Regions from separate parts of the Variovorax glacialis genome, predicted to be linked through region 1. Evidence: predicted binding sites of a transcription regulator. Region 1 holds the regulator's gene; each other region holds the start of a gene.

Region 1 (5,680 bases):
CGGGCAAGTCGGCTGCGCCGGCCCGCGGCGCGGCTCCGGCGCCGACGCCCGCCACGGCCGCGGCGGCGACGCAACCTGCGACCGTCGGTCCGCTCAATCCGCCCTCCGGACCCGTTCCGGTGGTGGTCGCCCCCGGCGCTCGCGGCACCGACACCGCAGCCGCCACGCCGCCGCGCACGGCACGCACCGCGCCCGTTCCGGCCGAGGCCAACGCGACGCCATCGAGCGACCCGCTCGGCGACCTCGCCAGGGCGCGCTCCGGCGCGAGCAGCGGCAGTTCGAGCAGCAGCACCGACCCGTTCATGTACTTCGTGCAGGCTGGCGCCTTTCGCACGTCCGAAGACGCCGAGGCGCAGCGCGCCAAGCTGTCGCTGATGGGCGTGGAAGCCCGCGTGACCGAGCGCGAGCAGGCCGGCCGCACCGTCTATCGCGTGCGCGCAGGTCCGTTCAACAAGAAGGACGATGCCGATCAACTCAAGGAGCGGCTCGACAGCGGCGGCCTCGAATCGGCCCTGGTCCGCGTCCAGCGCTGAACCTTCACCTATCTTTACTTCGCGCCCTCGGGGAACTCCATCCCGAAGCGCGGGCTCTTTCAGCCGACAGGAGAACCTCTTAATGAAACGTCGTGACTTTTCGCTGGCCGCTGCCTCGCTGGGCCTTCTTCCGCTCGTGGCTCCCTTGCACGCCCAGCAACGCCCGCCCAAGGCCGGCACCGACTACATCGTGCTCGGCAAGCCGGCGCCGGTCGACACGCCGGCCGGCAAGGTCGAGGTGGTCGAGTTCTTCTCGTACAACTGCCCGCATTGCGCGGCCTTCGAGCCGCAGCTCGAAGCCTGGGTCAAGAAACTGCCCCCGTACGTCAATTTCAAGCGGATTCCGGTCCCCTTCGTCGGCAACGACACCGAAGCCAAGCAGCGCCTGTACTACACGCTCGAAGCAATGGGCAAGGTCGACGAGTTCCAGCTGAAGATCTTCAATGCGATTCACAAGGAGCGTGTGCCGATGACCGGCGACGCGGCCATCCTCGCGTGGGTCGAAAAGCAGCCGGGCCTCGACGCCAAGAAGTTCGCCGAGCTGTTCAAGTCCTTCTCGGTCTCCGGCAAGGCAAAGCGCGCTGCCCAGCTCACCAGCGACTACCAGGTCGCCGGCGTGCCGGCGCTCGGCGTGGCCGGCCGCTGGTACGTGGACGGCGATACCGCCGGTTCGCTCGACCGTGCCCTGCAGGCCGTCGATTTCCTCATCGGCGAAGCCCACAAGGGTTGAACGCGCCGGGTGGTCCGGCCATCCGTCCGTCCGTACGTGAAGCCCGCTTCGGCGGGCTTTTTTTGTCGGAGCGCGTCCAGACCGAATCCGCCGGCCGCATACAATGCAGAGCAAGTTTCGTGCCTCTATGATCTCGCCACCTTCATCTCCCTTTCGCCAACTCGCCCGTGGACTGCTTCTCGCCTTGACGCTGGCCGGGCTCGCATCGGGCGCGCACGCGGAGAAGGCCGATCGCGCCAAGCCGATGAACATCGAGGCGGACTCGATGCGCTACGACGATCTCAAGCAGACCAGCGTCTTCACGGGCAACGTCGTGGTGACCAAGGGCACGATCGTCATCCGTGGCGACAAGATCGACGTTCGGCAGGATCCCGAGGGCTATCAATACGGCGTCGTGACCGCGGCACCCGGCAAGCTGGCCTATTACAAGCAGAAACGTGACTCGGGTCCTGACGAGTGGATCGAGGGCGAGGGCGAAGTCATCGAATACGACAGCCGTGCCGACAACGTGAAGTTCATCCGCCGCGCGGTGATGCGCCGGCTGATCGGGGCGACACCCAACGACGAGAGCAGCGGACCGCTGATCGTCTACGACCAGAGCAACGACACCTTCTCGGTCAACGGGTCTTCGCTGCCGCCCAACGCCGGCGTGGCGACCCAGCCGGGTGGTCGCGTCAAGGCGATCCTCACCCCCAAGGCCGCGCCGGCTGCACCCGCCGTCGGCGGAAAACCGGCCGCCGCCGCGCCCGCACCCGCCCCCGCACCGGGCACCGGGTTGCGCGCCACCACCACCCTGGGCGGAGAGGCCAAGAAGTGATCGAAACCGCAGGCATGAGCGAGGGCGCAGGCGCGCCGGGCAGCCGCCTCGAGGCGCGCGGGCTCCAGAAGAGCTATGGCAGCCGAAAGGTCGTCAAGGACGTGTCGCTGGGCGTGCAGAAGGGCGAAGTCGTCGGCCTGCTGGGCCCCAACGGCGCCGGCAAGACCACCTCCTTCTACATGATCGTCGGCCTGGTGCGGGCCGATGCCGGCGACATCACCATCGACGGCGAGCCTATCGCGCACATGCCGATCCACCGCCGCGCGCGCATGGGCCTGAGCTACCTTCCCCAGGAGGCATCGATCTTCCGCAAGCTCACGGTCGAGGAGAACGTCCGCGCCGTGCTCGAACTGCAACGCGAGCCCGACGCCAGCGGTCGGCCGGTTTCGCTGTCGAAGCAGCGAATCGAGGAACTCCTCACCGAACTGCTGGCCGACCTGCGGGTGGACCACCTGCGCGATTCGCCCGCCCTGTCCTTGTCCGGCGGCGAGCGTCGCCGGGTCGAAATCGCCCGCGCCCTGGCCACGCAGCCGCGCTTCATCCTGCTCGACGAACCCTTCGCCGGCATCGACCCGATCGCCGTGATCGAGATCCAGCGGATCATCAATTTCCTGAAGGAACGCGGCATCGGCGTGCTGATCACCGACCACAACGTGCGCGAGACGCTGGGCATCTGCGATCACGCTTTCATCATCAGCGACGGGCATGTCCTGGCACAAGGTACGCCGGCCGAGATCGTCGACAACGCCGAGGTGCGACGCGTGTACCTCGGCGAACATTTCCGGATGTGAACATGTTGCTCGCCCCCAGGCTCCGCACTTCGTGCTTCGCCTACCCCCTGCCGGGGGCAGGCCGGCCGCTACGGGCGGCCGGGCGCGGCGGCCTTTTGGGCCAGAGGGTTTCGTTATTTCCATGAAGCAGGGTTTGTCGCTGCGGGTTTCGCAGCATCTCGCTTTGACGCCTCAGCTCCAGCAGTCGATCCGGCTGTTGCAGCTTTCCACGCTTGAGCTGACGCAGGAAGTCGAGCAGATGCTGGACGACAACCCGTTCTTGGAGCGGACGGCCGAAGAGGCTACGCGTGAGGAGTTCGGGCTGGAGACAGCCGATGCGCCTGTTCGCGACGACGACCGGTTTGCCGATGGCGAGGGTGATTTCGCGCCCGGTCCGTCGGCGTCCGCCCCGGAAGTCGCCGTCGCTGCCACCAGCGAAGCCGAAGTCGCCACGGCGGACACGGCCGACGGCGAGCCCGACTGGGAGGGCGACGGCACCATCGACCTCGCGCCCGACGACAGCGAATGGGGCGGCGACGCCCCGGCGCGCGCCAACAACCTCGGCGACGACGAGCGCACGGACGCGGCCGAACTCGCGCGCAGCCAGGAGTCGCTGCAGTCCTTCCTGCACCGGCAGGCACTCGGATTGCGCCTGAGCGAAACCGATCGGGCGGCGCTGCGCTTCCTGATCGAGTCCCTCAACGAGGACGGCTACCTCGAAGACTCGCTGCCCGCCCTGGCGTCGGGCCTCGCGGGCGACGACAACGACCAGTTCGACGACCTCGTGCACCACTTCCAGGTCGCGCTCGGCCTGCTGCAGAGCCTGGAGCCGGCCGGTGTCGGTGCGCGCAGCCTGGGCGAATGCCTGACCATCCAGCTGCGCGCCCTCGCCGACGAGGACGAGAGCGATGACGAGGCGCAGGTGCGCAAGACGGCGATCGCGATCTGCAAGCAGCCGATGGAGCTGCTCGCCCGCCGCGACTTCAAGCGCCTGGCCACGCTGACGCGAAGCAACGAAGAGGAAGTGCGCGCCGCCCTGCAGCTCATCGCCAGGCTGGAGCCCAAGCCGGGGCGCCGCTTCGTTGATGTGGAGCGCAACGTGGTCGTGCCCGACGTGATCGTCACGCGCGTCGGCAATGGCACCAACACCAAGTTCCGCGTGATGCTCAACCCCGAAGTCATGCCGCGCCTGCGCGTGCACGACATCTATGCCGGCGCGCTGAAGCAGCACAAGGGCGAGGGCAGCCAGGCGCTGTCGCAACGCCTGCAGGAGGCACGCTGGTTCATCAAGAACATCCAGCAGCGCTTCGACACCATCCTTCGTGTGTCCAACGCCATCGTCGAGCGGCAGAAGAGCTTCTTTGTGCACGGTGAACTCGCCATGCGCCCGCTGGTGCTGCGCGAGATCGCCGACGAACTCGGGTTGCACGAATCCACCATCAGCCGCGTGACCACCGCCAAGTACATGGCGACGCCTTACGGCACGGTCGAACTCAAGTACTTCTTCGGCTCGGCGCTTGGCACCGAAACGGGCGGCAATGCATCGAGCACCGCCGTGCGCGCACTGATCAAGCAGTTCGTGAGTTCGGAGGACCTGAAGAAACCGCTGTCGGACAGCCAGATCTCCGAGATGCTCAAGGAGCAGGGCATCGAATGCGCGCGGCGTACCGTGGCGAAGTACCGGGAGGCGCTGCGGATCGCGCCGGCCAATTTGCGGAAGGCGCTCTGAGGGCCGTCTGAAGGAGGCGCCTCAAGCCTCGCGCCCTTCCAGCGTTACCAGCGCCGCCTGCGCCAGCCCTTCCCACTGCATGCGCGACCAGTGATCCACATAGCGCCTGAACTGGCGCTGCGTCGAGAGAACCGGAAACGAATCCGTCGACAATTCGCGAATCTGCCTGCAATGCTCGACGATGCGATCCTTGGCGACGCCGGGCTCGAAGGCGTTGCCTCCGTAGACGGCGCTGAGCAGTTCCAGTTCCGCCAGCGTGCCGTGCGCCCACACCCGGTCCGTGATGGCGGCCGTACGCAATTGCCATTGCGCCAGTTGCCAGGCCACCAGCCACCATTTGCCGTACTCGGTGCGCAACGCGGTCAGCGCGCCGTCGTCCGGCGCCAGCGCGGGGATGGCCGCGAGCGAGAGGAACTGCGTCATCACCCAGTGATTGACCGATTCGATCTTCAGTGCCGCCTCGTAGAACTCGCGCGACTTGCGATAGGCCTCCGTGCTGCGGGGCACATTGCCGACGAGCGCGTGGATGATGGCGATGCGCTTCTCGCTGGCCGCGCTCATGCCGAGGCGTTCGGCCTTCTCCTTCGGATTGCGCTGCGCGACCGGCCTGTCGCGCCAGGCCGCCAGGTCGACGCGGATCTGGTCGCTGAGCCGGTCGAGTTCGGCCGCGGTCTCGGCGCTGATGGATGCGGCGCGGCGTGCCGGGTCCTTTTCGTTGGCACGCACCAGGGAGTCCATCCGATCGAACTTGACCTCCATCTTCGACTTGGTCTGCCGGCTGCGGAAGGCGTCCACCTGGGCTTCCAGGTCCGGCGCGACGGCCGCGTACACCACGATGCTGGCCCAGTCGTGGGTGTCCGGCAGGTCGATCCGCAGGCGCTGCCGCAGTTCATGCACGACCCAGCGCGGATCGTTGCCCGCAAGCAGTCCGCTGTAGAGCAGCTCCGCCGCGATGTTCGACGCACGCATCCACAGCGGGAACTGCGAGGCGATCACCCACGGAATGTCCTGCGCGTGCAGTTCGTGCGCGATGCTGCCGCCGGGCGTCAGCACCGAACTGGCGTTGCCTGAATCGCAGGTCGCCAGGCTCACCACGGTAGG
Region 2 (5,680 bases), on a different contig from region 1:
CTTCGAAGTCCACGCCATCCCAGGTCCAGCGCTGCCCCGCCTCGCAGCGCCTGGCCGGGCGAAGCGCCTGCAGCGGATGCCCGGGCTCGATGTAGCTCAACAGTTCCGCCTGCGGCTGCGCGCCGAGTACCGCGCCCGCCCCGCCGGTGTGGTCGCTGTCGCGGTGGCTCAGCACGAGGGTGTCGAGCCGCTCGCCGAAAGCCCGCAGCAGCGGCACGATGACCCGATCGCCGGCATCGCTTTCCAGGCTGTAGCGGGGCCCGGCGTCATAGAGCAGGCTGTGCCCGGCGGTGCGCACCAGGACGGCGTTGCCCTGCCCGATATCGGCTGCCAGAAGCTCGAACTCGCCCGTGGGCGGTCGCGGCGTCTGCCAGAGCAGCACCGGAAGGAGCAGCGGCAGGCCGAGCAGGCGCATCGACCACGGCAGGCGCATGGCCAGCAGAATGCCGCCCGCCACGCCGGCCGCGGCCATCCAGAGTGGGGGCGCGGGCATCGTCAAGGTAGCGAATGGCAGGCTCGCGAGCCACTGCAGCCCCCATGACAGAACCTGCACGGCCCAGGCGGCAGCATCCCAAAGCGGTGGCAGCAGGACACCGAGCATCGCGAGCGGCGTGACGACCAGCGTGACCCAGGGAATCGCCACCCCGTTCGCCAGCAGGCCGACAACCGAGACTTGCTGGAAGAGCAGCAAGGTCAGCGGCGTCAGCGCCAGCGTGACGACCCATTGCTCGCGCCAGACGCGGGCCAGCCGGCTTCCGATGCCGGGACGATCGCCCGGGGGCGATTCGGCATTAGCCGCGAAGAGCACCCCCACCGCCACGAAGCTCAACCAGAAACCCGGCTGCGTCAACGCCCACGGATCGAGCGCCACCACGACCGCGCAGGCACAAAGCCAGACGAAGGGCCAGGGCCAGCGACGCCCCGTCAGGCGCAGCAGGCCGACGGCCGCGAGCATCCAGACCGTGCGCTGGGAAGGCACACCCCAGCCGCTGAAGATGGCGTACAGCGCCGCCAGCAGCACGCCGCCGACCAGCCCCGCATGCTGTGCCGGCCAGCGCAGCATCAGACGGCCGCTGCGCCGCCACAGGGCATCCACCACCAGCGCGGCCAGCCAGGCGAACATCGTGATGTGGAGACCGGAGATCGCCATCAGGTGGGCGACGCCGGTCGCGCGGAAGACGTTCCAGTCGGCACGATCGATCGCGCCCTGGTCGCCGGTGACCAGCGCGGCGATGACGCCCGACAGGCGCGGGTCGGCCACCCGTTCTACGATCGCATCGCGCACGGACTCCCGCATGCGCTCGACCGGGTGGTGCCAGGTCACGGCGAGGCGTTCGGGGCGCGGATCACGGGGGCCGGTCCGCACATAGCCGGTGGCATGAACGCCCTGCTCCCACAGGCGCAGTTCGTGGTCGAAGCCATGCGGATTGAGGTTGCCGTGCGGCGCCTTGAGCCGAACCGTGAGTTGCCAGCGCTCGCCCGCGTGCACAGGGCCGGGCGCTTCGCCTGCGTCGCCTCCGCCCCACAGGCCGGACCCTTCGGCATACCAGGCCAGCGACAGAACCCCGGGCACACCCGGAAGCTCGGCGGATTCGACGTCCAAGGTGAAGCGGACCGAGCCCTCGCCAGGCTGGGGCATCTGCGCGACGACGCCGACCACCCGCACGTCCCGCCCTTCGAGCGCCGCCGGCAACGCGCCATCGGCGTAGCCCACGGCACGCCAGCCCGCCAACCCGGCGCCGCCCAAGGCGCCAAGAAGCAACGCCATCGGCAAGGCGCGTCGGACCCGGCTTCCAAACGAGTGCAAGGCCAGCCAGCCAGCCAGCGCACCCGCCATGAGCCCTGCATAACCCGTCCAGGCCCAGAGCGCCGGTTGCTGCAATTGCAGCGCGGCGCCCAGCACCGAACCCGCCATGGCGGCGAAAACGACCAGGCCGGGCGATTCCCTGCCCGGCCTCACGAGAACTCCCGACCTCATGCTGCAACCTCTCCCTTAACACGGCTCTGTGGCGCGCTAATTGCTTTCCATGTCGGCTAGTATGCGTCTCACCCGAGGCACGCTCGACGCACTGAAAAATAATGTCCATTCACGCCGCGCTCCACCACGTCACTCACTACAAGTACGACCGTCCGGTGCAACTTGGGCCTCAGGTGATCCGCCTGCGTCCTGCGCCGCATTGCCGAAGTAACGTGATCTCCTATTCGCTGCGCGTCGAGCCCGAGCAGCACTTCATCAACTGGCAGCAGGATCCGTTCGCGAACTACCTGGCGCGGCTGGTCTTTCCCGAGAAGACGCGGGAATTCAAGGTCACGGTCGACCTCGTGGTCGAGATGGCGGTCTACAACCCCTTCGACTTCTTCCTGGAGCCGCAGGCCGAGAACTTCCCCTTCAAGTACACCGAGTCGCAGGCGACCGAACTCGCGCCCTACCTCGTCGTCGAGGAAGCCACACCGCTGGTCAAGGCCTACCTGGAGAAGATCGACCGCAAGGAACAGCGCACCATCGATTTCCTGGTCGGCATCAACCAGCAGGTGCAGAAGGACGTCAACTACCTGATCCGCATGGAGCCCGGCGTGCAGACGCCGGAAGAGACGCTCACCAACGGCTCCGGCTCGTGCCGCGACTCGGGCTGGCTGCTCGTGCAGCTGCTGCGCCATTGCGGGCTGGCGGCGCGCTTCGTGTCGGGCTACCTGATCCAGTTGACGCCCGACGTGAAGGCGCTCGACGGCCCCAGCGGCACCACCGTCGATTTCACCGACCTGCACGCCTGGTGCGAGGTCTTCCTGCCCGGCGCGGGCTGGATCGGTCTCGACGCCACCTCCGGCCTGCTGGCCGGCGAAGGCCACATCCCGCTGGCCTGCACGCCGACGCCATCGAGCGCCGCGCCGATCGAAGGCGTGGTGGACGATGCCGAAGTCGAGTTCGGCCATGAAATGAAGGTCACGCGCATCCACGAATCGCCGCGCGTGACCAAGCCCTACACCGAGGAGCAATGGGCCGAGGTGCTGGCATTGGGCGACGCGGTCGACAAGCGCCTGAAGGCTGGCGACGTGCGCCTCACCATGGGCGGCGAGCCGACCTACGTGGCCACCAGCGACCGCGATGCGGCCGAATGGAACACCGATGCGCTCGGCCCGACCAAGCGCGGCTACGCGACCGAACTCGTGCACAAGCTGCGCGCCGAATACGGCCAGGGCGGCTTCCTGCACTTCGGGCAGGGCAAGTGGTACCCGGGCGAGCAGTTGCCGCGCTGGGCCTTGTCGATCTTCTGGCGCGCCGACGGCGAGACGCTCTGGCACAACCCGGAGCTCTTCGCGGACGAGCGCCACCCCACGCACTACACGAGCGAGGACGCGCGCCGCTTCACCACCGTGCTCGCGCACCGCCTCGGTCTGACCGAGCGCTACATCCAGCCGGGCTACGAAGACGTCTACTACTACCTCTGGCGCGAACGCCGGTTGCCCGTCAACGTCGATCCTTTCGAGTCGAAGCTCGACGACGAGATGGAACGTGTGCGCCTGCGCCGCGTGTTCACTCAGAAGCTCGACGCGGTGATCGGCTACATGCTGCCGATCGAGGCATCCAATGCCGATTCCGATGCGCCGGCGCTGGCGGGTCCGGGCTGGAAGACCGGGCCGTGGTTCCTGCGCGACGACCGCATGTACCTGATCCCGGGCGACTCGCCGATGGGCTATCGCCTGCCACTCGACTCGCAGCCGTGGGCCAGCAAGGGCGACTACCCCTACCTCGTCGAGCGCGACCCGACCGCGCCACGCGGTGCCTTGCCGACCGGCGCGGACTTCCGTGCCCGCTACGCAGGCCCGCCGGCCGGGCCGAACGCGGACCGCAGCGCGGTGCCCTACGCCTTCGGCACGCCGCCGGTGACGGCCGCGGCGCTGCGCCTGCAGACGCCCGGCGGAGAGACCGGTGACGGAAAGGAATCCTCATCGGACCCGACGACGCCACGGATGCCGCGTCGCGGCGAGTCGGCCTACTGGGTCACGCGCACCGCGCTGTGCGTCGAAGTGCGCGACCCGCGCCGCGCCAACGGTCCTTCAGCCGAGAAGCTCGGCAGCGCCTCGGGCGTGCTGTACGTCTTCATGCCGCCGCTCGCAAGGCTGGAGGACTATCTCGACCTCGTCGCCGCCGTCGAAGCCACGGCCGAACAACTCGGCGTGAAGATCGTGATGGAAGGCTACCCGCCGCCGCGCGACCCGCGCCTCAAGATGCTGCAGGTCACGCCGGACCCGGGCGTGATCGAGGTGAACATCCACCCGGCGCACAACTGGCGCGAACTGGTCGACCACACCGAGTTCCTCTACAACGCCGCGTTCGAGACGCGCCTCTCGGCAGAAAAGTTCATGACCGACGGCCGCCACACCGGCACCGGCGGCGGCAACCACTTCGTGATGGGCGGCGCCGTGCCGACCGACAGCCCCTTCCTGCGCCGGCCCGAGCTGCTCGCGAGCCTGCTGCTGTACTGGCACAACCATCCGTCGCTCAGCTATTTGTTCTCGGGCATGTTCATCGGCCCGACCAGCCAAGCGCCGCGGGTCGACGAAGCCCGCAACGATCAGGTCTACGAGTTGGAGATCGCGCTCAAGGAGATTGCCCGCAACCGCGAGATCTACGGCCAGAACATGCCGGCCTGGCTGGTGGACCGCACGCTGCGCAACATCCTGGTCGATGTCACCGGCAACACGCACCGCAGCGAGTTCTGCATCGACAAGCTCTACTCGCCCGACTCCAGCACCGGCCGGCTGGGCCTGTTGGAGCTGCGCGCCTTCGAGATGCCGCCGCATGCGCGCATGAGCATCGCGCAGCAACTGCTGCTGCGCGCCTTCATCGCGCGCTTCTGGGACGAGCCCTACAAGGCCCCCGCCACGCGCTGGGGCACGGAGCTGCACGACCGCTTCCTGCTGCCCACCTTCGTCAAGATGGACTTCGACGACGTCATCAGCGAGATGCGGCAGGCCGGCTTCGCCTTCGACCCTAACTGGTTCGCACCGCATTTCGAATTCCGCTTCCCGCTGGTGGGGCAGGTGCAGGCGATGAGCATCGAGCTGACCTTGCGCAATGCGCTGGAGCCATGGCACGTGATGGGCGAAGAGGGCTCGGCCGGTGGCACGGTGCGCTATGTGGATTCGTCGCTGGAACGCATCGAGGTGCGCGTGACCGGCCTGAACGAAAGCCGGCACGTCATCACCGTCAACGGCAAGGTGCTGCCGCTGCAGCCGACGGGCACGGTCGGCGAGTTCGTGGCGGGCGTGCGCTACAAGGCCTGGAATCCGCCATCGGCGCTGCATCCGAGCATCGGCGCGCATGCGCCTTTGACCTTCGACATCGTCGACACGTGGATGAAGCGTTCGCTGGGCGGCTGCCAGTACTTCGTGGCCCATCCGGGCGGACGAAACTACGACACCTTCCCGGTGAACGCCTACGAGGCCGAGAGCCGGCGCCACTCGCGCTTCTCGCGCATGGGGCACACGCCGGGGCTGATGAGCACACCGCCGGCGACCATCGAGCTGGCGGGAAGCCGCGAGTTTCCGTTCACGCTGGACCTTCGTCGCTGAGGGGTGTCAAGCACATCCATTGGGACATTTCTCACGCCGCACAAGCCGGGCGCCGTGACCGCAGTGTGACAATCAACGCACCGTGGACCCAATGAACGAATCCCTC
Region 3 (5,680 bases), on a different contig from region 1:
GTACAGCGTCTTGCCGTCCGCGCTCACCTTCACGCCTTCGGGTTCCTTGCCGACCTTGATCGACTTGAGCACCTTGCCGCTCATCGCATCGACGAAGCTGACCGCGCCCTCGTCCTCGTTGGACACGTAGATGGTCTTGCCGTCCGGCGACAGATCGAAAGCCTCGGGTTCGTCGCCGAGCGGAATGCGGCGCACCGACTTGCCGGTTGCAGGGTCGATCACATCGGCGGCGTTCGACTCGCTGCAGGCCAGCATGATCAGGCGGTCCGCCGTGAGCTGGATGTGCCGCCCCCGGTTGCAGGTCGGGATGGTGCCCTTGACGGTGAGCGTCGCGAGGTCGATCAGGGTGACGACCTTGTCCTTCTCGCTCGTCACGTAGGCAGTGCCTTGCGCCAGCGCGGCGGTGCCGAGGCACAACGCCGACAGGAGCGCAGCGGAACGGGCTGCATGTTTCAGGACCTGGGCAACTTCATTCATCTCGGTATGTCTCCTGCTCTGATCTGACGTCAACTCGTGCGCGCGATGAAACCCGCTTCCAGCGTCGATGCGCCCAGCGCCTGCGTCACCTCGGCCGGCGTGCCGTCGGCCAGGAGTTCGCCCTTGTGCAGCACCAGGACGCGGTCGGCGCCTTCTGCTTCCTCGACCCGATGCGTGGCCCACAGCACGCAGACGCCGCGCTCCTGCACGTTCGCATGGAGCGCGCGCATCAGGTCCTGGCGCGACTTCGGGTCGAGTCCCACCGTGGCTTCATCCATCAGCAGCACGGAGGGTCGATGCAGCAATGCACGCACAAGTTCCACCTTGCGTCGATTGCCGCCGGACAGTTCGCGCACCTTGCGATCGAGGTCCGCGTCGATGCCGAGTTGCGCGCAGCCGGCCTCGATGCGGGACGCCGCGAGCCGCCGCGGCAGGCCGTGCAGGTCGGCCTGGAAGAGCAAGTTCCTGCGAATGCCGAGATCGAGATCGAGGGACATCTGCTGAAACACCACGCCGATATGACGCAGCGCAGCAGTCGCCGAATTGCGCAGCGAGTGACCGGCGACTTCGACCTCGCCTTCGTCGGCCGCGAACAGGCCGGTGAGCACCTGGAACAGCGTCGACTTGCCTGCGCCATTGGGTCCCAGCAGGGCCACGAACTGACCTGACGCCAGGCTGAGTGAAAGGCCATTCAGCGCCGTCCGCGCGCCGTAGCGCTTGGTCAGGCCGGTGGTCCGAAGCATGGTCGTCGATAGAGTCGTCTGTGGCATGAATGCTTCGAGCATGCAATACACGCGCCCACCGGCGCAAGCGGGTTGCGCCCTGCGTCGGTCCATGCTCGGCGCTGCGACGTCTTCCGGTGAAACACTCTGTGTCGAAAGTGGTTGACACAATTTCGACGCAGCCGTGTCCCCTGAATACTTCAGTGCGCCTTGCCGGCCACGCGGAGCGGGACGCCTCTGCCATCGCCCTTCGGCTGCGTCGAAACGCGCGCCCGAATGCATGTCATCGCTAGGGTTTCCCCCTAACGAAAAGGCCACTTCGGACGACTCCAGACACCCGTGAAAGCACCCTCGCCAGCGGGCGCGCATCTTGCATTTAGTGTCGTCGCCGGCTTCATTGCGTCGCACGGCACGCGCCCTGTCGGAGGTTCCGTTCGGGCGGGCTCTGTTGAATCAGAACAAGGAGACTTCGATGCGAATTTCCGGGTATTTCCACGAACGCCTCTGCCGCTGTCTGGCCGTGGCGCTACTTGCGGTGCCAGCACTGGCATTCGCGAATGCCGACGTCGAGAAAAATATCGCCAACTCGAAGAACTGGGCGATGCAGGCTGGGGACATGTACAACCAGCGCTACAGCAAGCTGAAGCAGATCAACACCGGCAATGTCGGCAAGATGCAGGTCGCGTGGACCTTCTCCACCGGCGTGCTGCGCGGACATGAAGGTTCGCCGCTGGTCATCGACAACATGATGTACCTGCACTCGCCCTTCCCCAACAAGGTCTTCGCGATCGATCTCGACACGCAGAAGATCGTGTGGAAGTACGAGCCCAAGCAGGACCCGGCCGTGATCCCGCAGATGTGCTGCGACACGGTGAACCGCGGCGTCGCGTATGCCGAAGGCAAGATCTTCCTGCAGCAGGCCGACAGCAACCTCGTCGCGCTCGATGCCAAGACGGGCAAGGTCGTCTGGACCGTGAAGAACGGGGATCCGAAGCTGGGCGCCGTGAACACCAACGCGCCGCACGTCTTCAAGGACAAGGTCATCACCGGCATCAGCGGCGGCGAATGGGGCGTGCGCGGCTTCCTCGCGGCCTACGACATCAACTCCGGCAAGCAGGTCTGGAAGGCCTACAGCACGGGGCCGGATGCCGAGATGCTGATGGACCCCGACAAGACCATGACCTGGACCGACGGCAAGATGGCGCCGGTCGGCAAGGACTCTTCGCTGAAGACCTGGCAGGGCGACCAGTGGAAGCTCGGCGGCGGCACCACCTGGGGCTGGTACAGCTACGACAAGGCCCTCAACACGGTGTTCTACGGCACCGGCAATCCGTCGACCTGGAACCCCTCGCAACGCCCTGGCGACAACAAGTGGTCCATGACCATCTTCGCGCGTGACGTCGACACCGGCATGGCCAAGTGGGCCTACCAGATGACGCCATTCGACGAGTGGGACTTCGACGGCATCAACGAGATGATCCTGGCCGACATCGACGTGAAGGGCAAGCCCACCAAGGCGCTCGTGCACTTCGACCGCAATGGCTTCGGCTACACGCTGGACCGCACGACCGGCGCGCTGCTCGTGGCAGAAAAGTACGACCCGCAAGTGAACTGGGCCACCAAGGTCGACATGAAGACCGGCCGCCCGCAAGTGGTGTCCAAGTACTCCACCGCGCAGAACGGAGCGGACGTCAACAGCAAGGGCATCTGCCCGGCAGCGCTCGGCTCCAAGGACCAGCAGCCGGCCTCCTTCGATCCGGAAACCAAGCTCTTCTACGTGCCGACGAACCACGTCTGCATGGACTATGAGCCGTTCAAGGTCGAGTACACCGCCGGTCAACCCTACGTCGGCGCCACGCTCTCGATGTTCCCGGCGCCGGGAAGCCACGGCGGCATGGGCAACTACATCACCTGGAACGCAGGCACCGGCAAGATCGTGCAGAGCCATCCCGAGAAGTTCTCGGTCTGGAGCGGCGCGCTCAACACTGCTGGCGGCCTGTCGTGCTACGGCACGCTCGAGGGCTACATGAAGTGCGTGGACAAGAAGAACATCAACAAGGAACTCTTCAAGTTCAAGACGCCCTCCGGCATCATCGGCAACGTGTTCACCTACGAGCACAAGGGCAAGCAGTACATCGGCGTGTTCTCGGGCATCGGTGGCTGGGCCGGCATCGGCATGGCCGCAGGGCTCGAAAAGGACCAGGATGGCCTGGGCGCCGTGGGCGGCTACCGGGAACTGAACCAGTACACGGAACTCGGCGGCTCGCTGACCGTGTTCGCACTGCCCGGAAACTGAGAACGCGGGGCCCTTCGGGGCCCCGTCCGACGATGGCAGGCGAAAAAAGCCGCCATCTGTTCAAGCCGACGACAACAAGGATCCCCCCATCATGAGTTCCAGGAAGGCCTTGCTTATCGCTGGCGCACTGCTGTTGATTGCAGGCGCGGCGCATTCGGATGACCCGCCCCTGTACAAGGTGGTCGATGGCTACAAGGTGGACAGCGAGACGATGAAGGGCTTCCGGGCCTGGCGTGCCGCGGCGTGCGACCGATGCCACGGCGCCAACCAGGAAGGGCTGGTGGGGCCGTCGCTGGTGGTGAGCCTGAAGACGCTGTCTAAGCCGGATTTCATCAAGACGGTGACCAACGGCCGGCTCGACAAGGGCATGCAGAGCTTCGGCAACAGCCCGATCGTGATGGACAACATCAATCAGTTGTACGCGTATCTCAAGGGCCGGTCCGATGGCGCGATCACGCGCGCCAAAGTCGAAGAAATTCCCAAATGACGAATGCTGGCGCTCATCGATGTTTTCTCGCTGCCATCGGCATTGCGCTGGCGGCATTGACGGCCGCATCGGCGGCCCAGGACGCGCCTTCGAAGCGCACCGAGTTGCGCGTCTGCCAGGATCCGAACAACCTGCCCTTCTCGAACGTCAAGGGCGAGGGCATCGAGAACAAGATCGCGGAGACCTTCGGGAAGTCGATGGGCCTGCCGGTGATCTACTACTCCTTTCCGCAGCGCCTGGCCTTCATCCGGAACACCCTGAAGTTCAAGCTGCCGGGCCAGGACTACCCCTGCGACATCGTGATCGGCGTGCCCTCGGGCTATGACCAGGTGTCGGCCACCAAGCCCTACTACCGCTCGACCTACGCGCTGGTCTTCCCCAAGGGCAAGGGCATGGACCAGGTGACATCCGGCGAGGACTTCCTCAAGCTCGATCCGGCGAAGCTGTCGAAGCTGCGCATCGGCATCTACGACCGCTCGCCCGCTTCGGCATGGCTCAACAAGCACCATCTCGTGGACCAGGGCGTGCCCTACCCGGTGATGAACGCCGACCCGGACCAGTATCCCGGCGAGATCATCGAGAAGGACCTCGCGGCCGGCAAGATCGACGTCGCCATCGTCTGGGGCCCGATCGCCGGCTACTACGCCCAGCGCGTCAAGACACCCGCGCTGGCGGTGGTGCCGCTCAAATCCGAGCCGGGCGTGCAGTTCGACTACGAGATCGCCATGGGCGTGCGCTACGGTGAGCGCGAGTGGAAGCAGCAGGTCGAAGGGCTGATCGAATCCAATCGACCGCAGATCCAGGCCATCCTGAAGGAGTACGGCGTACCGATCGTCGACGCGTCGTACGCGGCCCCGAAGCAATAGCGCGCCGCGGCTCCCGATGAACGCAATCCCCGTGCTGAGACTGGCGCTCGCGTTGATCCTGGGCGTGCCGCTGCTGGCCGCCGCGGCTACCGACTTTTCGGTCGCCGAGCAGGCGATCTTCATGGACGACCATCTCGGCAAGCTGAAGCCGCCGCTGACCTTGCACTACGTCTTCCACAAGACCGGGACGCTCGAAGAGGCCTTCGACGACAAGGTCGACCTCGTGCTGACGGCGCAGCCCGACGGCAGCTGCTGCGCCGCCCGCGCGGAATTCTTCAGCGGCGCCCGTGCGGTGCGCCAGCCCGAGATCGAAAGCGCCAAGGGCAACCCGGCCATCCTGTATTTCCTCGAACGCGACATCCGCGAGATGCAGCGCCTGACCAAGGGGCAGCCCAACTACTTTCGCAAGCGCATCCGCATGGCGGTGTACCAGGGGGCCGCGGTGCGAGACGTCACCCTGCCCTACCGCGGTCAGCCGGTGGCGGTGCGCGAGATCACTGTCTCGCCCTACCTCGACGACCCGAACCGTGCGCGCTTCGAGAAACTCGCCAGCAAGAGCTACGTTTTCCTGATGTCGAATGCCGTGCCGGGTGGCCTCTACGGCATCCGCACGCGGGTCGATGGCGAGTCGGCCGGCGCCGCGCCATTGATGGTCGAGGAGATGCTGCTCGAAGGCGCGGGTCGCCAACCCTGACGGAACAGCCATGCAACGATCGATCACGACCCCCGCCCTGCTGGGCTTATGCGCCCTGCTGATGGCCGCCACGCCGGTCCACGTGAACGATTTCCCGACGGTGGACCGCGTGCTCTACGTGCAGGAATGCATGCGCGC
Region 4 (5,680 bases), on a different contig from region 1:
AGCTGGGGCACGATCACGCGCAACACCAGCGTCCAGCTGTTCGCGCCCAGGGTCTGCGCCTTGACCCACACTTCCCTCGGGATCTCGTTGGCCCGCTGCTGAAGATCGCGCGCCATGACCGGCGTGATGCCGATCACGATCAGCACCACCTTCGACAACTCGTCCAGGCCGAACACGATGAAGAGAATCGGCAGCACGGCCAGCGGCGGGATCATCGAGATCACCGTGACGAAGGGCGAGAAAGTCGCCGCGAACAACGGAATGCTCCCGAGAAGAATGCCGAGGAGCAACGCGATCGCCGCGCTGATCACGAGCGCGATCCCCAGGCGCTTCAGGCTCGCAGCCGTGTCCACCCACAGCAGGTAGTCGCCCGTTCGCTTGTCTTCGGCGAATGCGTACATCCTGACCGCATCGGCCATCTGCGCGGCACTCGGCAACAGCTTGTCGTCCGGGTTGTCCGCCAGTCGTGCCGTCGATCCGCAGAAGTAGATGACGATCAGCAGGATGAACGGCATCAGCAGGAGGAACACGGAGTTCCCTCGACCGGGACGTCGATTGATGAAACGCATGGTGCAAGGCCTCGCGGTTGCGATTGCGACGTCGGTCTAGAGCTTGCCTTCGGCGGCCATGCGGACGTAGGTTTGGTCGAAGCGCAGCTTGACGTTGTTGCGGTTGCCAAAGACCGCGCCGCCGTCGAAGGCCATGCCGATCGCTTCGGCGCTCTTCACGCCTTGCCCCAGGATGCCGTGCTCGAAGGAGAACTTCGCCACGCGGCCCATGATCTTCGGCATCTCCGGGCTGGTCGCGAACTCCAGGGCCGCCTTGGGCGTGTAGAAGAGCGCGGTGGTCGACAGCTGCGCCTTGAACCCGGCGAGGTCGGTGCCCGAGGCCTTGGCCATGGCCGTGAGGGATTTCGTGGCGCGCTCGTCCTTGGCGGACATGACCGACATCATCTCGAACCAGGCGCCGGTGAGCGCCTTCCCGAAGGCTGGGTTCTCGTTGAGCGTCTTCGTGTTGACGACCATCATGTCCATCAACTCGCCGGGCAGCTGGTGCGAGGTGTAGACCAGCGTCGCATCCTGGCCTTCGGCGAGCGAGGCGAGCATGGGGTTCCAGGTCGCCGCGTTCTTGACCGATGGCGTCGCGAAGGCGGCGACGATGTCCGCATCGCTGGTGTTGACGACCTTGATGTCGCGCTCGCTCATGCCGACCGATTCGAGGGCGCGCGCGAGGAAGTAGTGGGAGACCGAGAACTCGACCAGGTTCACGCTCTGCCCCTTGAGGTCGGCCAGCTTCCTGTTCTTGCCCTTGATCACGATGCCGTCGTTGCCGTCGGAGTAGTCGGCCACGATGATCGCGGTCGAATCGACGCCGCCTGCCGCCGGGATGGTCAACGCATCCATGTTGGCCATGGCGCAACCGTCGAACTTGCCGGCGGTGTACTGATTGATGGATTCGACGTAGTCGTTGAGCTGCACGACGCTGATGTTCACGCCGTACTTCTTGCCCCACCTCGCGAGGATGCCCTGCGACTGGGCCTCGGCCCACGGCATGAAGCCGGCGTAGATGGACGAGCACACCTTGAAATCGGTGCGGGGCGCTGCGTGTGCGGAATGGATGCCGGCGATGCCTGCCAGGCAGAGGGCGGCACAGCCCAGGAGTCGGGAGATCTTTGACACGGGACGATCCTCAAGTAGGGTGGAACAAGAAAGCCAGGGAGCGGCGCGGTCCTTCGATCGCGTCCATCTCCCGGGCTTTTGTCCCGCCGTGTAACCCCTACCGAGGTCGACAGCTCTCGGACCAGCATTCGCTTGTTGAGCGAACCGGAACCCTAGCCGTCCATTGCAAATTGTGCGTGCCAACCGGTTTGTCGCCGGCTCCCGCAACAGCTTGAGCAGGACTCGTGCCAAGCCTTGTCGCCTCATTTCGAGGCGCGGCGTTCCGGTTAACGAGACATGTGCGCACCTTCTCCCTCGATTGGTGCTTCGCATCCGCGCGGGCCCCGCGATTGGTGCGAACCGCACGGGCCCGGAAACTGCTTTTGACATCGCACTCTCGCACTCCGCGAGCCAGGACGACTTGGGCCCCGCATGGCATGCGAATGCATGCAGGGTAGACAGACTGGACGGCCAGGCACTTTCATTCAAAGGAGTTCAAGGTGCCAGGTGCCCAAGCCAAACACACGGCCTTCCAGGTCTTGCCCGTGGTCGATATTTCCGCGCTCTATTCCGCCGACCTTCGAGAGCGCCAGGAAGCGGCCGAACGACTCGGTCAGGCCGCACGCGATGCGGGGTTCTTCTATCTCACTGGCCATCGCGTCAGCGCGTCGCGCATCGCGGCATTGATCGCCCGGGCGAAGTCCTACTTCGCGCAACCGATCGACGAGAAGATGCGCCACTACATCGGCGATTCGTCGAACCACAGCGGCTATGTGCCCGAAGGCGAGGAGCGCTTCAGCGAGAACGTCGTCGACCGCAAGGAGGCCTACGACGTCGGGTTCGACTTCCAGCCTGCGCAAGGACGCAAGCCCTTGCTCGGCCCGAACCGTTGGCCGGACATGCCCGGGTTCAGGGAAGACGTCAGCGCCTATTACGAAGAGGTGTTGGCGCTGAGCAAGGTCCTGTTCCGCGGCTTCGCGCTGGCGCTCGGCGTCGAGGAAGACCGGCTGGTGCGCAACGTGAACCAGCCACCGAGCCAGCTGCGGTTGATTCACTATCCCTTCGACGCGCAGCCTCGGGGGGAAGGGCAGGGGATCGGCTCGCACACCGACTACGAGTGCTTCACCATCCTGCTGCCGACGGCGCCGGGCCTGGAGGTCATCAACGGCGCCGGCGAATGGATCCCGGTACCGGTCGTGCCGGGCGCCTTCGTGATCAACATCGGCGACATGCTCGAAGTGCTGTCGAACGGTGCCTTCGTGGCGACACGCCATCGTGTTCGCAAGGTGCCGGAGGAGCGTTATTCGTTCCCGCTCTTCTGTGCGTGCGACTATGACACCGTCATCGAACCGATCGTGCCCCGGCCTGCGGAAGAGGGGCCGAGCCCCTACGCCCCGCTGGTGTGCGGCGAGCACATCCATGCGCAGACGCAGCAGACCTTCACCTACCTGAAGCAGCGGATCGCACGCGGCGAGATGAAGCTGCCCGACGGCGCCCGGAAGGTCGACAGCTTCGGCCGGAAGGCAGAGGCGGTGCAATGATGCAACTCCGCGAACTCATCGAGATGCACCTTCGGCGCCCGTCGCAACATGTGCCGGAATGGATGATGGGGCTCTACCGGCGCCACTGCATCGCCTTCGCCGACGGAACGAGCGACACCGAGACGCAGGTGTTCTGGCTGCAGAGCCGCAACTTCTCCATCGACCTGCGGATTCCGCGCGACGACGAGCTGCCGGCGTCTGCAAAGCCGTGGGCCGAATACTCTGCGGCCGAACTGCAGGTGCTGGCCAACTGCGAGGGTTGGGTGGCGCAGTCCATATGGGATGGCGAGCAGCTGGTGTGGCGTGAACCGACCGCGCTGCAACTGCACGATCGATGGCCCGAGCCCGCACCATTGCGCAGGGTCGGCAATTGCATGGTGGAGTTAGCGCCCAGCGGTGCCTACGTCGAGGACTGGCGCTTGCAGCCGTCGGCGCCGGGTCCGCTGGTCGGGCTGCGTCTGATCGAGGAGCGCGAAGTCGGCAGCGGGCGGCTGCTCCACCGTGGCGGTGGCCTGATCGTGAGCGGAGACCATGCAGGTCTCGTGCTTGGCCGTCCGGAAGAACCGTCTCCGGGCGAGTCGCTGGTTCAGCAGGTTCTGGCGGAGGTCGGGAACGGGCAGGCGCTGAGCCGATTGATGGACTTCGAGACCTCGATGGCGCAAGGCTCGGTGCAGGACGGCTTCCGCGTCACGCACTCGACATGCCCCGGCCGCGTGGGCGAGGAGATCTTCGCGCTCGATGGCTTCAGTCTCGATGCCGACGGGACGGTGCGCCAAGTCGTCGTGCGAGAGGGTCTGGCCTCGGAGCGGTGCTTCGCGGTCGATGTCATCGAGCCCGCGTTCTCGTGGCCTCAAGTCACGCTGCAGACGGCCTCGGGGCAGGCCTGGCGCGCCCGTGAATTCGCAACCCTCGATCGCTACACGCGCTCACTGATCTGAAGGCATACCCCATGTATCGCATGACCCGCACGACGCCTGTGACCACCCAGGATGTGTTTCCCTGCTGCGGCCGGACCGGTCTCGCCTTGCTGCTGCTTGACCTGTTCCGCGCCGCGCGACAGAGGCGGGCCGCTAGACGCTGAGCGTCTGGCGAGGTCTCTCTCCGCGCTCCGAGAGCATGCGCTCCAGCGTGGCCATGCCCGCCGGCACGTTGAGAGAGGCTCCGTTCGCCTCCAGGCTCAGCCCGAACGCATGGAGCGTCCTGAAGAGGTTGTGCTCCCTGCATTGCTCTCCCATCTGTCCGATGCGCAGGATGTTCAAGCCGAAGGAGCCGGATATCTCGACCTTGTGCGTGCGGGACATGTAGGTTCTCGCCCGATCGGCATCCACGTTGTCGGGCAGGTTGATCCCGATGACCGAGTTGAGCCGTGAGGGTTTGTCGACGAGGAGCGAGAGGCCCATAGCTTCAATGCCCGCCTGGAGCGCTTCCGAGCACACCGTGTGCCGGAGGAAGCGGGTCGGCAATGTCTCCTCGCACACCAGTCGAAGCGCCTCGTGGATGGCCAGGATGCCGGAAACCGGGGCGGTGTAGTGGTACGAGTTCTGGTTCCAGAACTTGTCCGCGAGCCTCGCATCGAGGCACCAGTGCGGCATGCTGCCGTCGCGGCGCTCGATCCGCTCCCAGGCTGCCTGCGAGAAGGCGAGCAGGGACACGCCGGGGATGGACGACAAGCCTTTCTGTCCGCCGGTGATGACGGCGTCGATCTGCCAGTCGTCCATGTGCAGCGGCATCGTGCTGAGCGTGCACACCGCGTCGACGATGACGAGGCAACCATGGGCCTTTGCCACCGCGGCGATCGCCTGGAGATCCCTGTTATGGACCGTGTTGGAAGTTTCGCCCTGCACCAGGGTCAGCACGTCGTACTTCTGCGCCCTGAGTCGTTCGTCGACGAGATCGGGGCTCGCGCTCCGGTTGCCCGGGATTTCGAGGACATCCACCAGCCCGCCGACCCGGCGCGCCATCTCGGCCATGCGCTGGCTGAAGTAGCCGTTCGCGATGCTGAGCACCCGGTCGCCGGGCGCGACCAGGTTGGTGATGGCCATCTCCATCGCCGCGGACCCCGGCCCGGCGACGCCGAGCACATGCGACGAAGACGTCTGGAAGACATACCTGCCCATGTCCTTGACCTGGCCAATGACCTTGCCCATCGTGTCGCCCAGGTGGTTGATGACGATGGAGTTGGCATAGGCGACCCGGTGCGGAATCGGGACGGGGCCCGCGCCCATCATGAGGAGGGGCTCGTCCGGCAGGATGCTTTCAAGCGGAACGATGCGCGGCGGCGAGAGATGTGTGAGGGTCATGCGTCGAAGTATCTCAAGCCCTACTGGTTCGCCTGCAGCATCGCGGCCATCTTCTGGTGGATCAGGTTGACCGCCTTGAGGGGGCGAAGCATCACCTTGAATTCGCTGATCCTGCCTTCGTCGTTCCACTTGATCATGTCGACGCCGTTGACCTTGACGCCTTCGATCTCGACCTCGAACT

What was found. The regulator sigma-54, encoded in region 1, starts transcription at its own class of promoters, with help from an activator protein. The targets are predictions, from matches to a motif close to TGGCANGNAANCTGCTTT.
Region 2: ACSFBL_RS08555 (transglutaminase family protein) is a predicted target of sigma-54. The motif match lies at 2,008-2,025, and genes of this name have one in related genera.
Region 3: ACSFBL_RS04400 (methanol/ethanol family PQQ-dependent dehydrogenase) is a predicted target of sigma-54. The motif match lies at 1,559-1,576, and genes of this name have one in related genera.
Region 4: ACSFBL_RS11515 (isopenicillin N synthase family dioxygenase) is a predicted target of sigma-54. The motif match lies at 2,025-2,042, and genes of this name have one in related genera.

The regions. Positions count from the first base shown of each region.
Region 1 is NZ_JBPJZT010000017.1:8,222-13,901, forward strand. Features, by position in the region: gene ACSFBL_RS29325 (SPOR domain-containing protein) at 1-533, shown strand, start outside; gene ACSFBL_RS29330 (thiol:disulfide interchange protein DsbA/DsbL) at 616-1,263, shown strand; gene lptA (lipopolysaccharide transport periplasmic protein LptA) at 1,391-2,080, shown strand; gene lptB (LPS export ABC transporter ATP-binding protein) at 2,095-2,871, shown strand; gene ACSFBL_RS29345 (RNA polymerase factor sigma-54) at 2,993-4,579, shown strand; gene ACSFBL_RS29350 (CHAT domain-containing protein) at 4,601-5,680, opposite strand, start outside.
Region 2 is NZ_JBPJZT010000003.1:291-5,970, forward strand. Features, by position in the region: gene ACSFBL_RS08550 (DNA internalization-related competence protein ComEC/Rec2) at 1-1,978, opposite strand, end outside; gene ACSFBL_RS08555 (transglutaminase family protein) at 2,080-5,574, shown strand; gene ACSFBL_RS08560 (circularly permuted type 2 ATP-grasp protein) at 5,666-5,680, shown strand, end outside.
Region 3 is NZ_JBPJZT010000002.1:16,246-21,925, forward strand. Features, by position in the region: gene ACSFBL_RS04390 (PQQ-dependent catabolism-associated beta-propeller protein) at 1-477, opposite strand, end outside; gene ACSFBL_RS04395 (ABC transporter ATP-binding protein) at 507-1,220, opposite strand; gene ACSFBL_RS04400 (methanol/ethanol family PQQ-dependent dehydrogenase) at 1,672-3,495, shown strand; gene ACSFBL_RS04405 (c-type cytochrome) at 3,587-3,982, shown strand; gene ACSFBL_RS04410 (substrate-binding domain-containing protein) at 3,979-4,848, shown strand; gene ACSFBL_RS04415 (hypothetical protein) at 4,865-5,542, shown strand; gene ACSFBL_RS04420 (hypothetical protein) at 5,553-5,680, shown strand, end outside.
Region 4 is NZ_JBPJZT010000003.1:602,888-608,567, reverse strand. Features, by position in the region: gene ACSFBL_RS11525 (ABC transporter permease) at 1-569, opposite strand, end outside; gene ACSFBL_RS11520 (putative urea ABC transporter substrate-binding protein) at 606-1,679, opposite strand; guanidine-I (ykkC/yxkD leader) riboswitch at 1,745-1,846, opposite strand; gene ACSFBL_RS11515 (isopenicillin N synthase family dioxygenase) at 2,159-3,199, shown strand; gene ACSFBL_RS11510 (hypothetical protein) at 3,196-4,137, shown strand; gene ACSFBL_RS11505 (pyridoxal-phosphate-dependent aminotransferase family protein) at 4,270-5,499, opposite strand; gene ACSFBL_RS11500 (nuclear transport factor 2 family protein) at 5,520-5,680, opposite strand, start outside.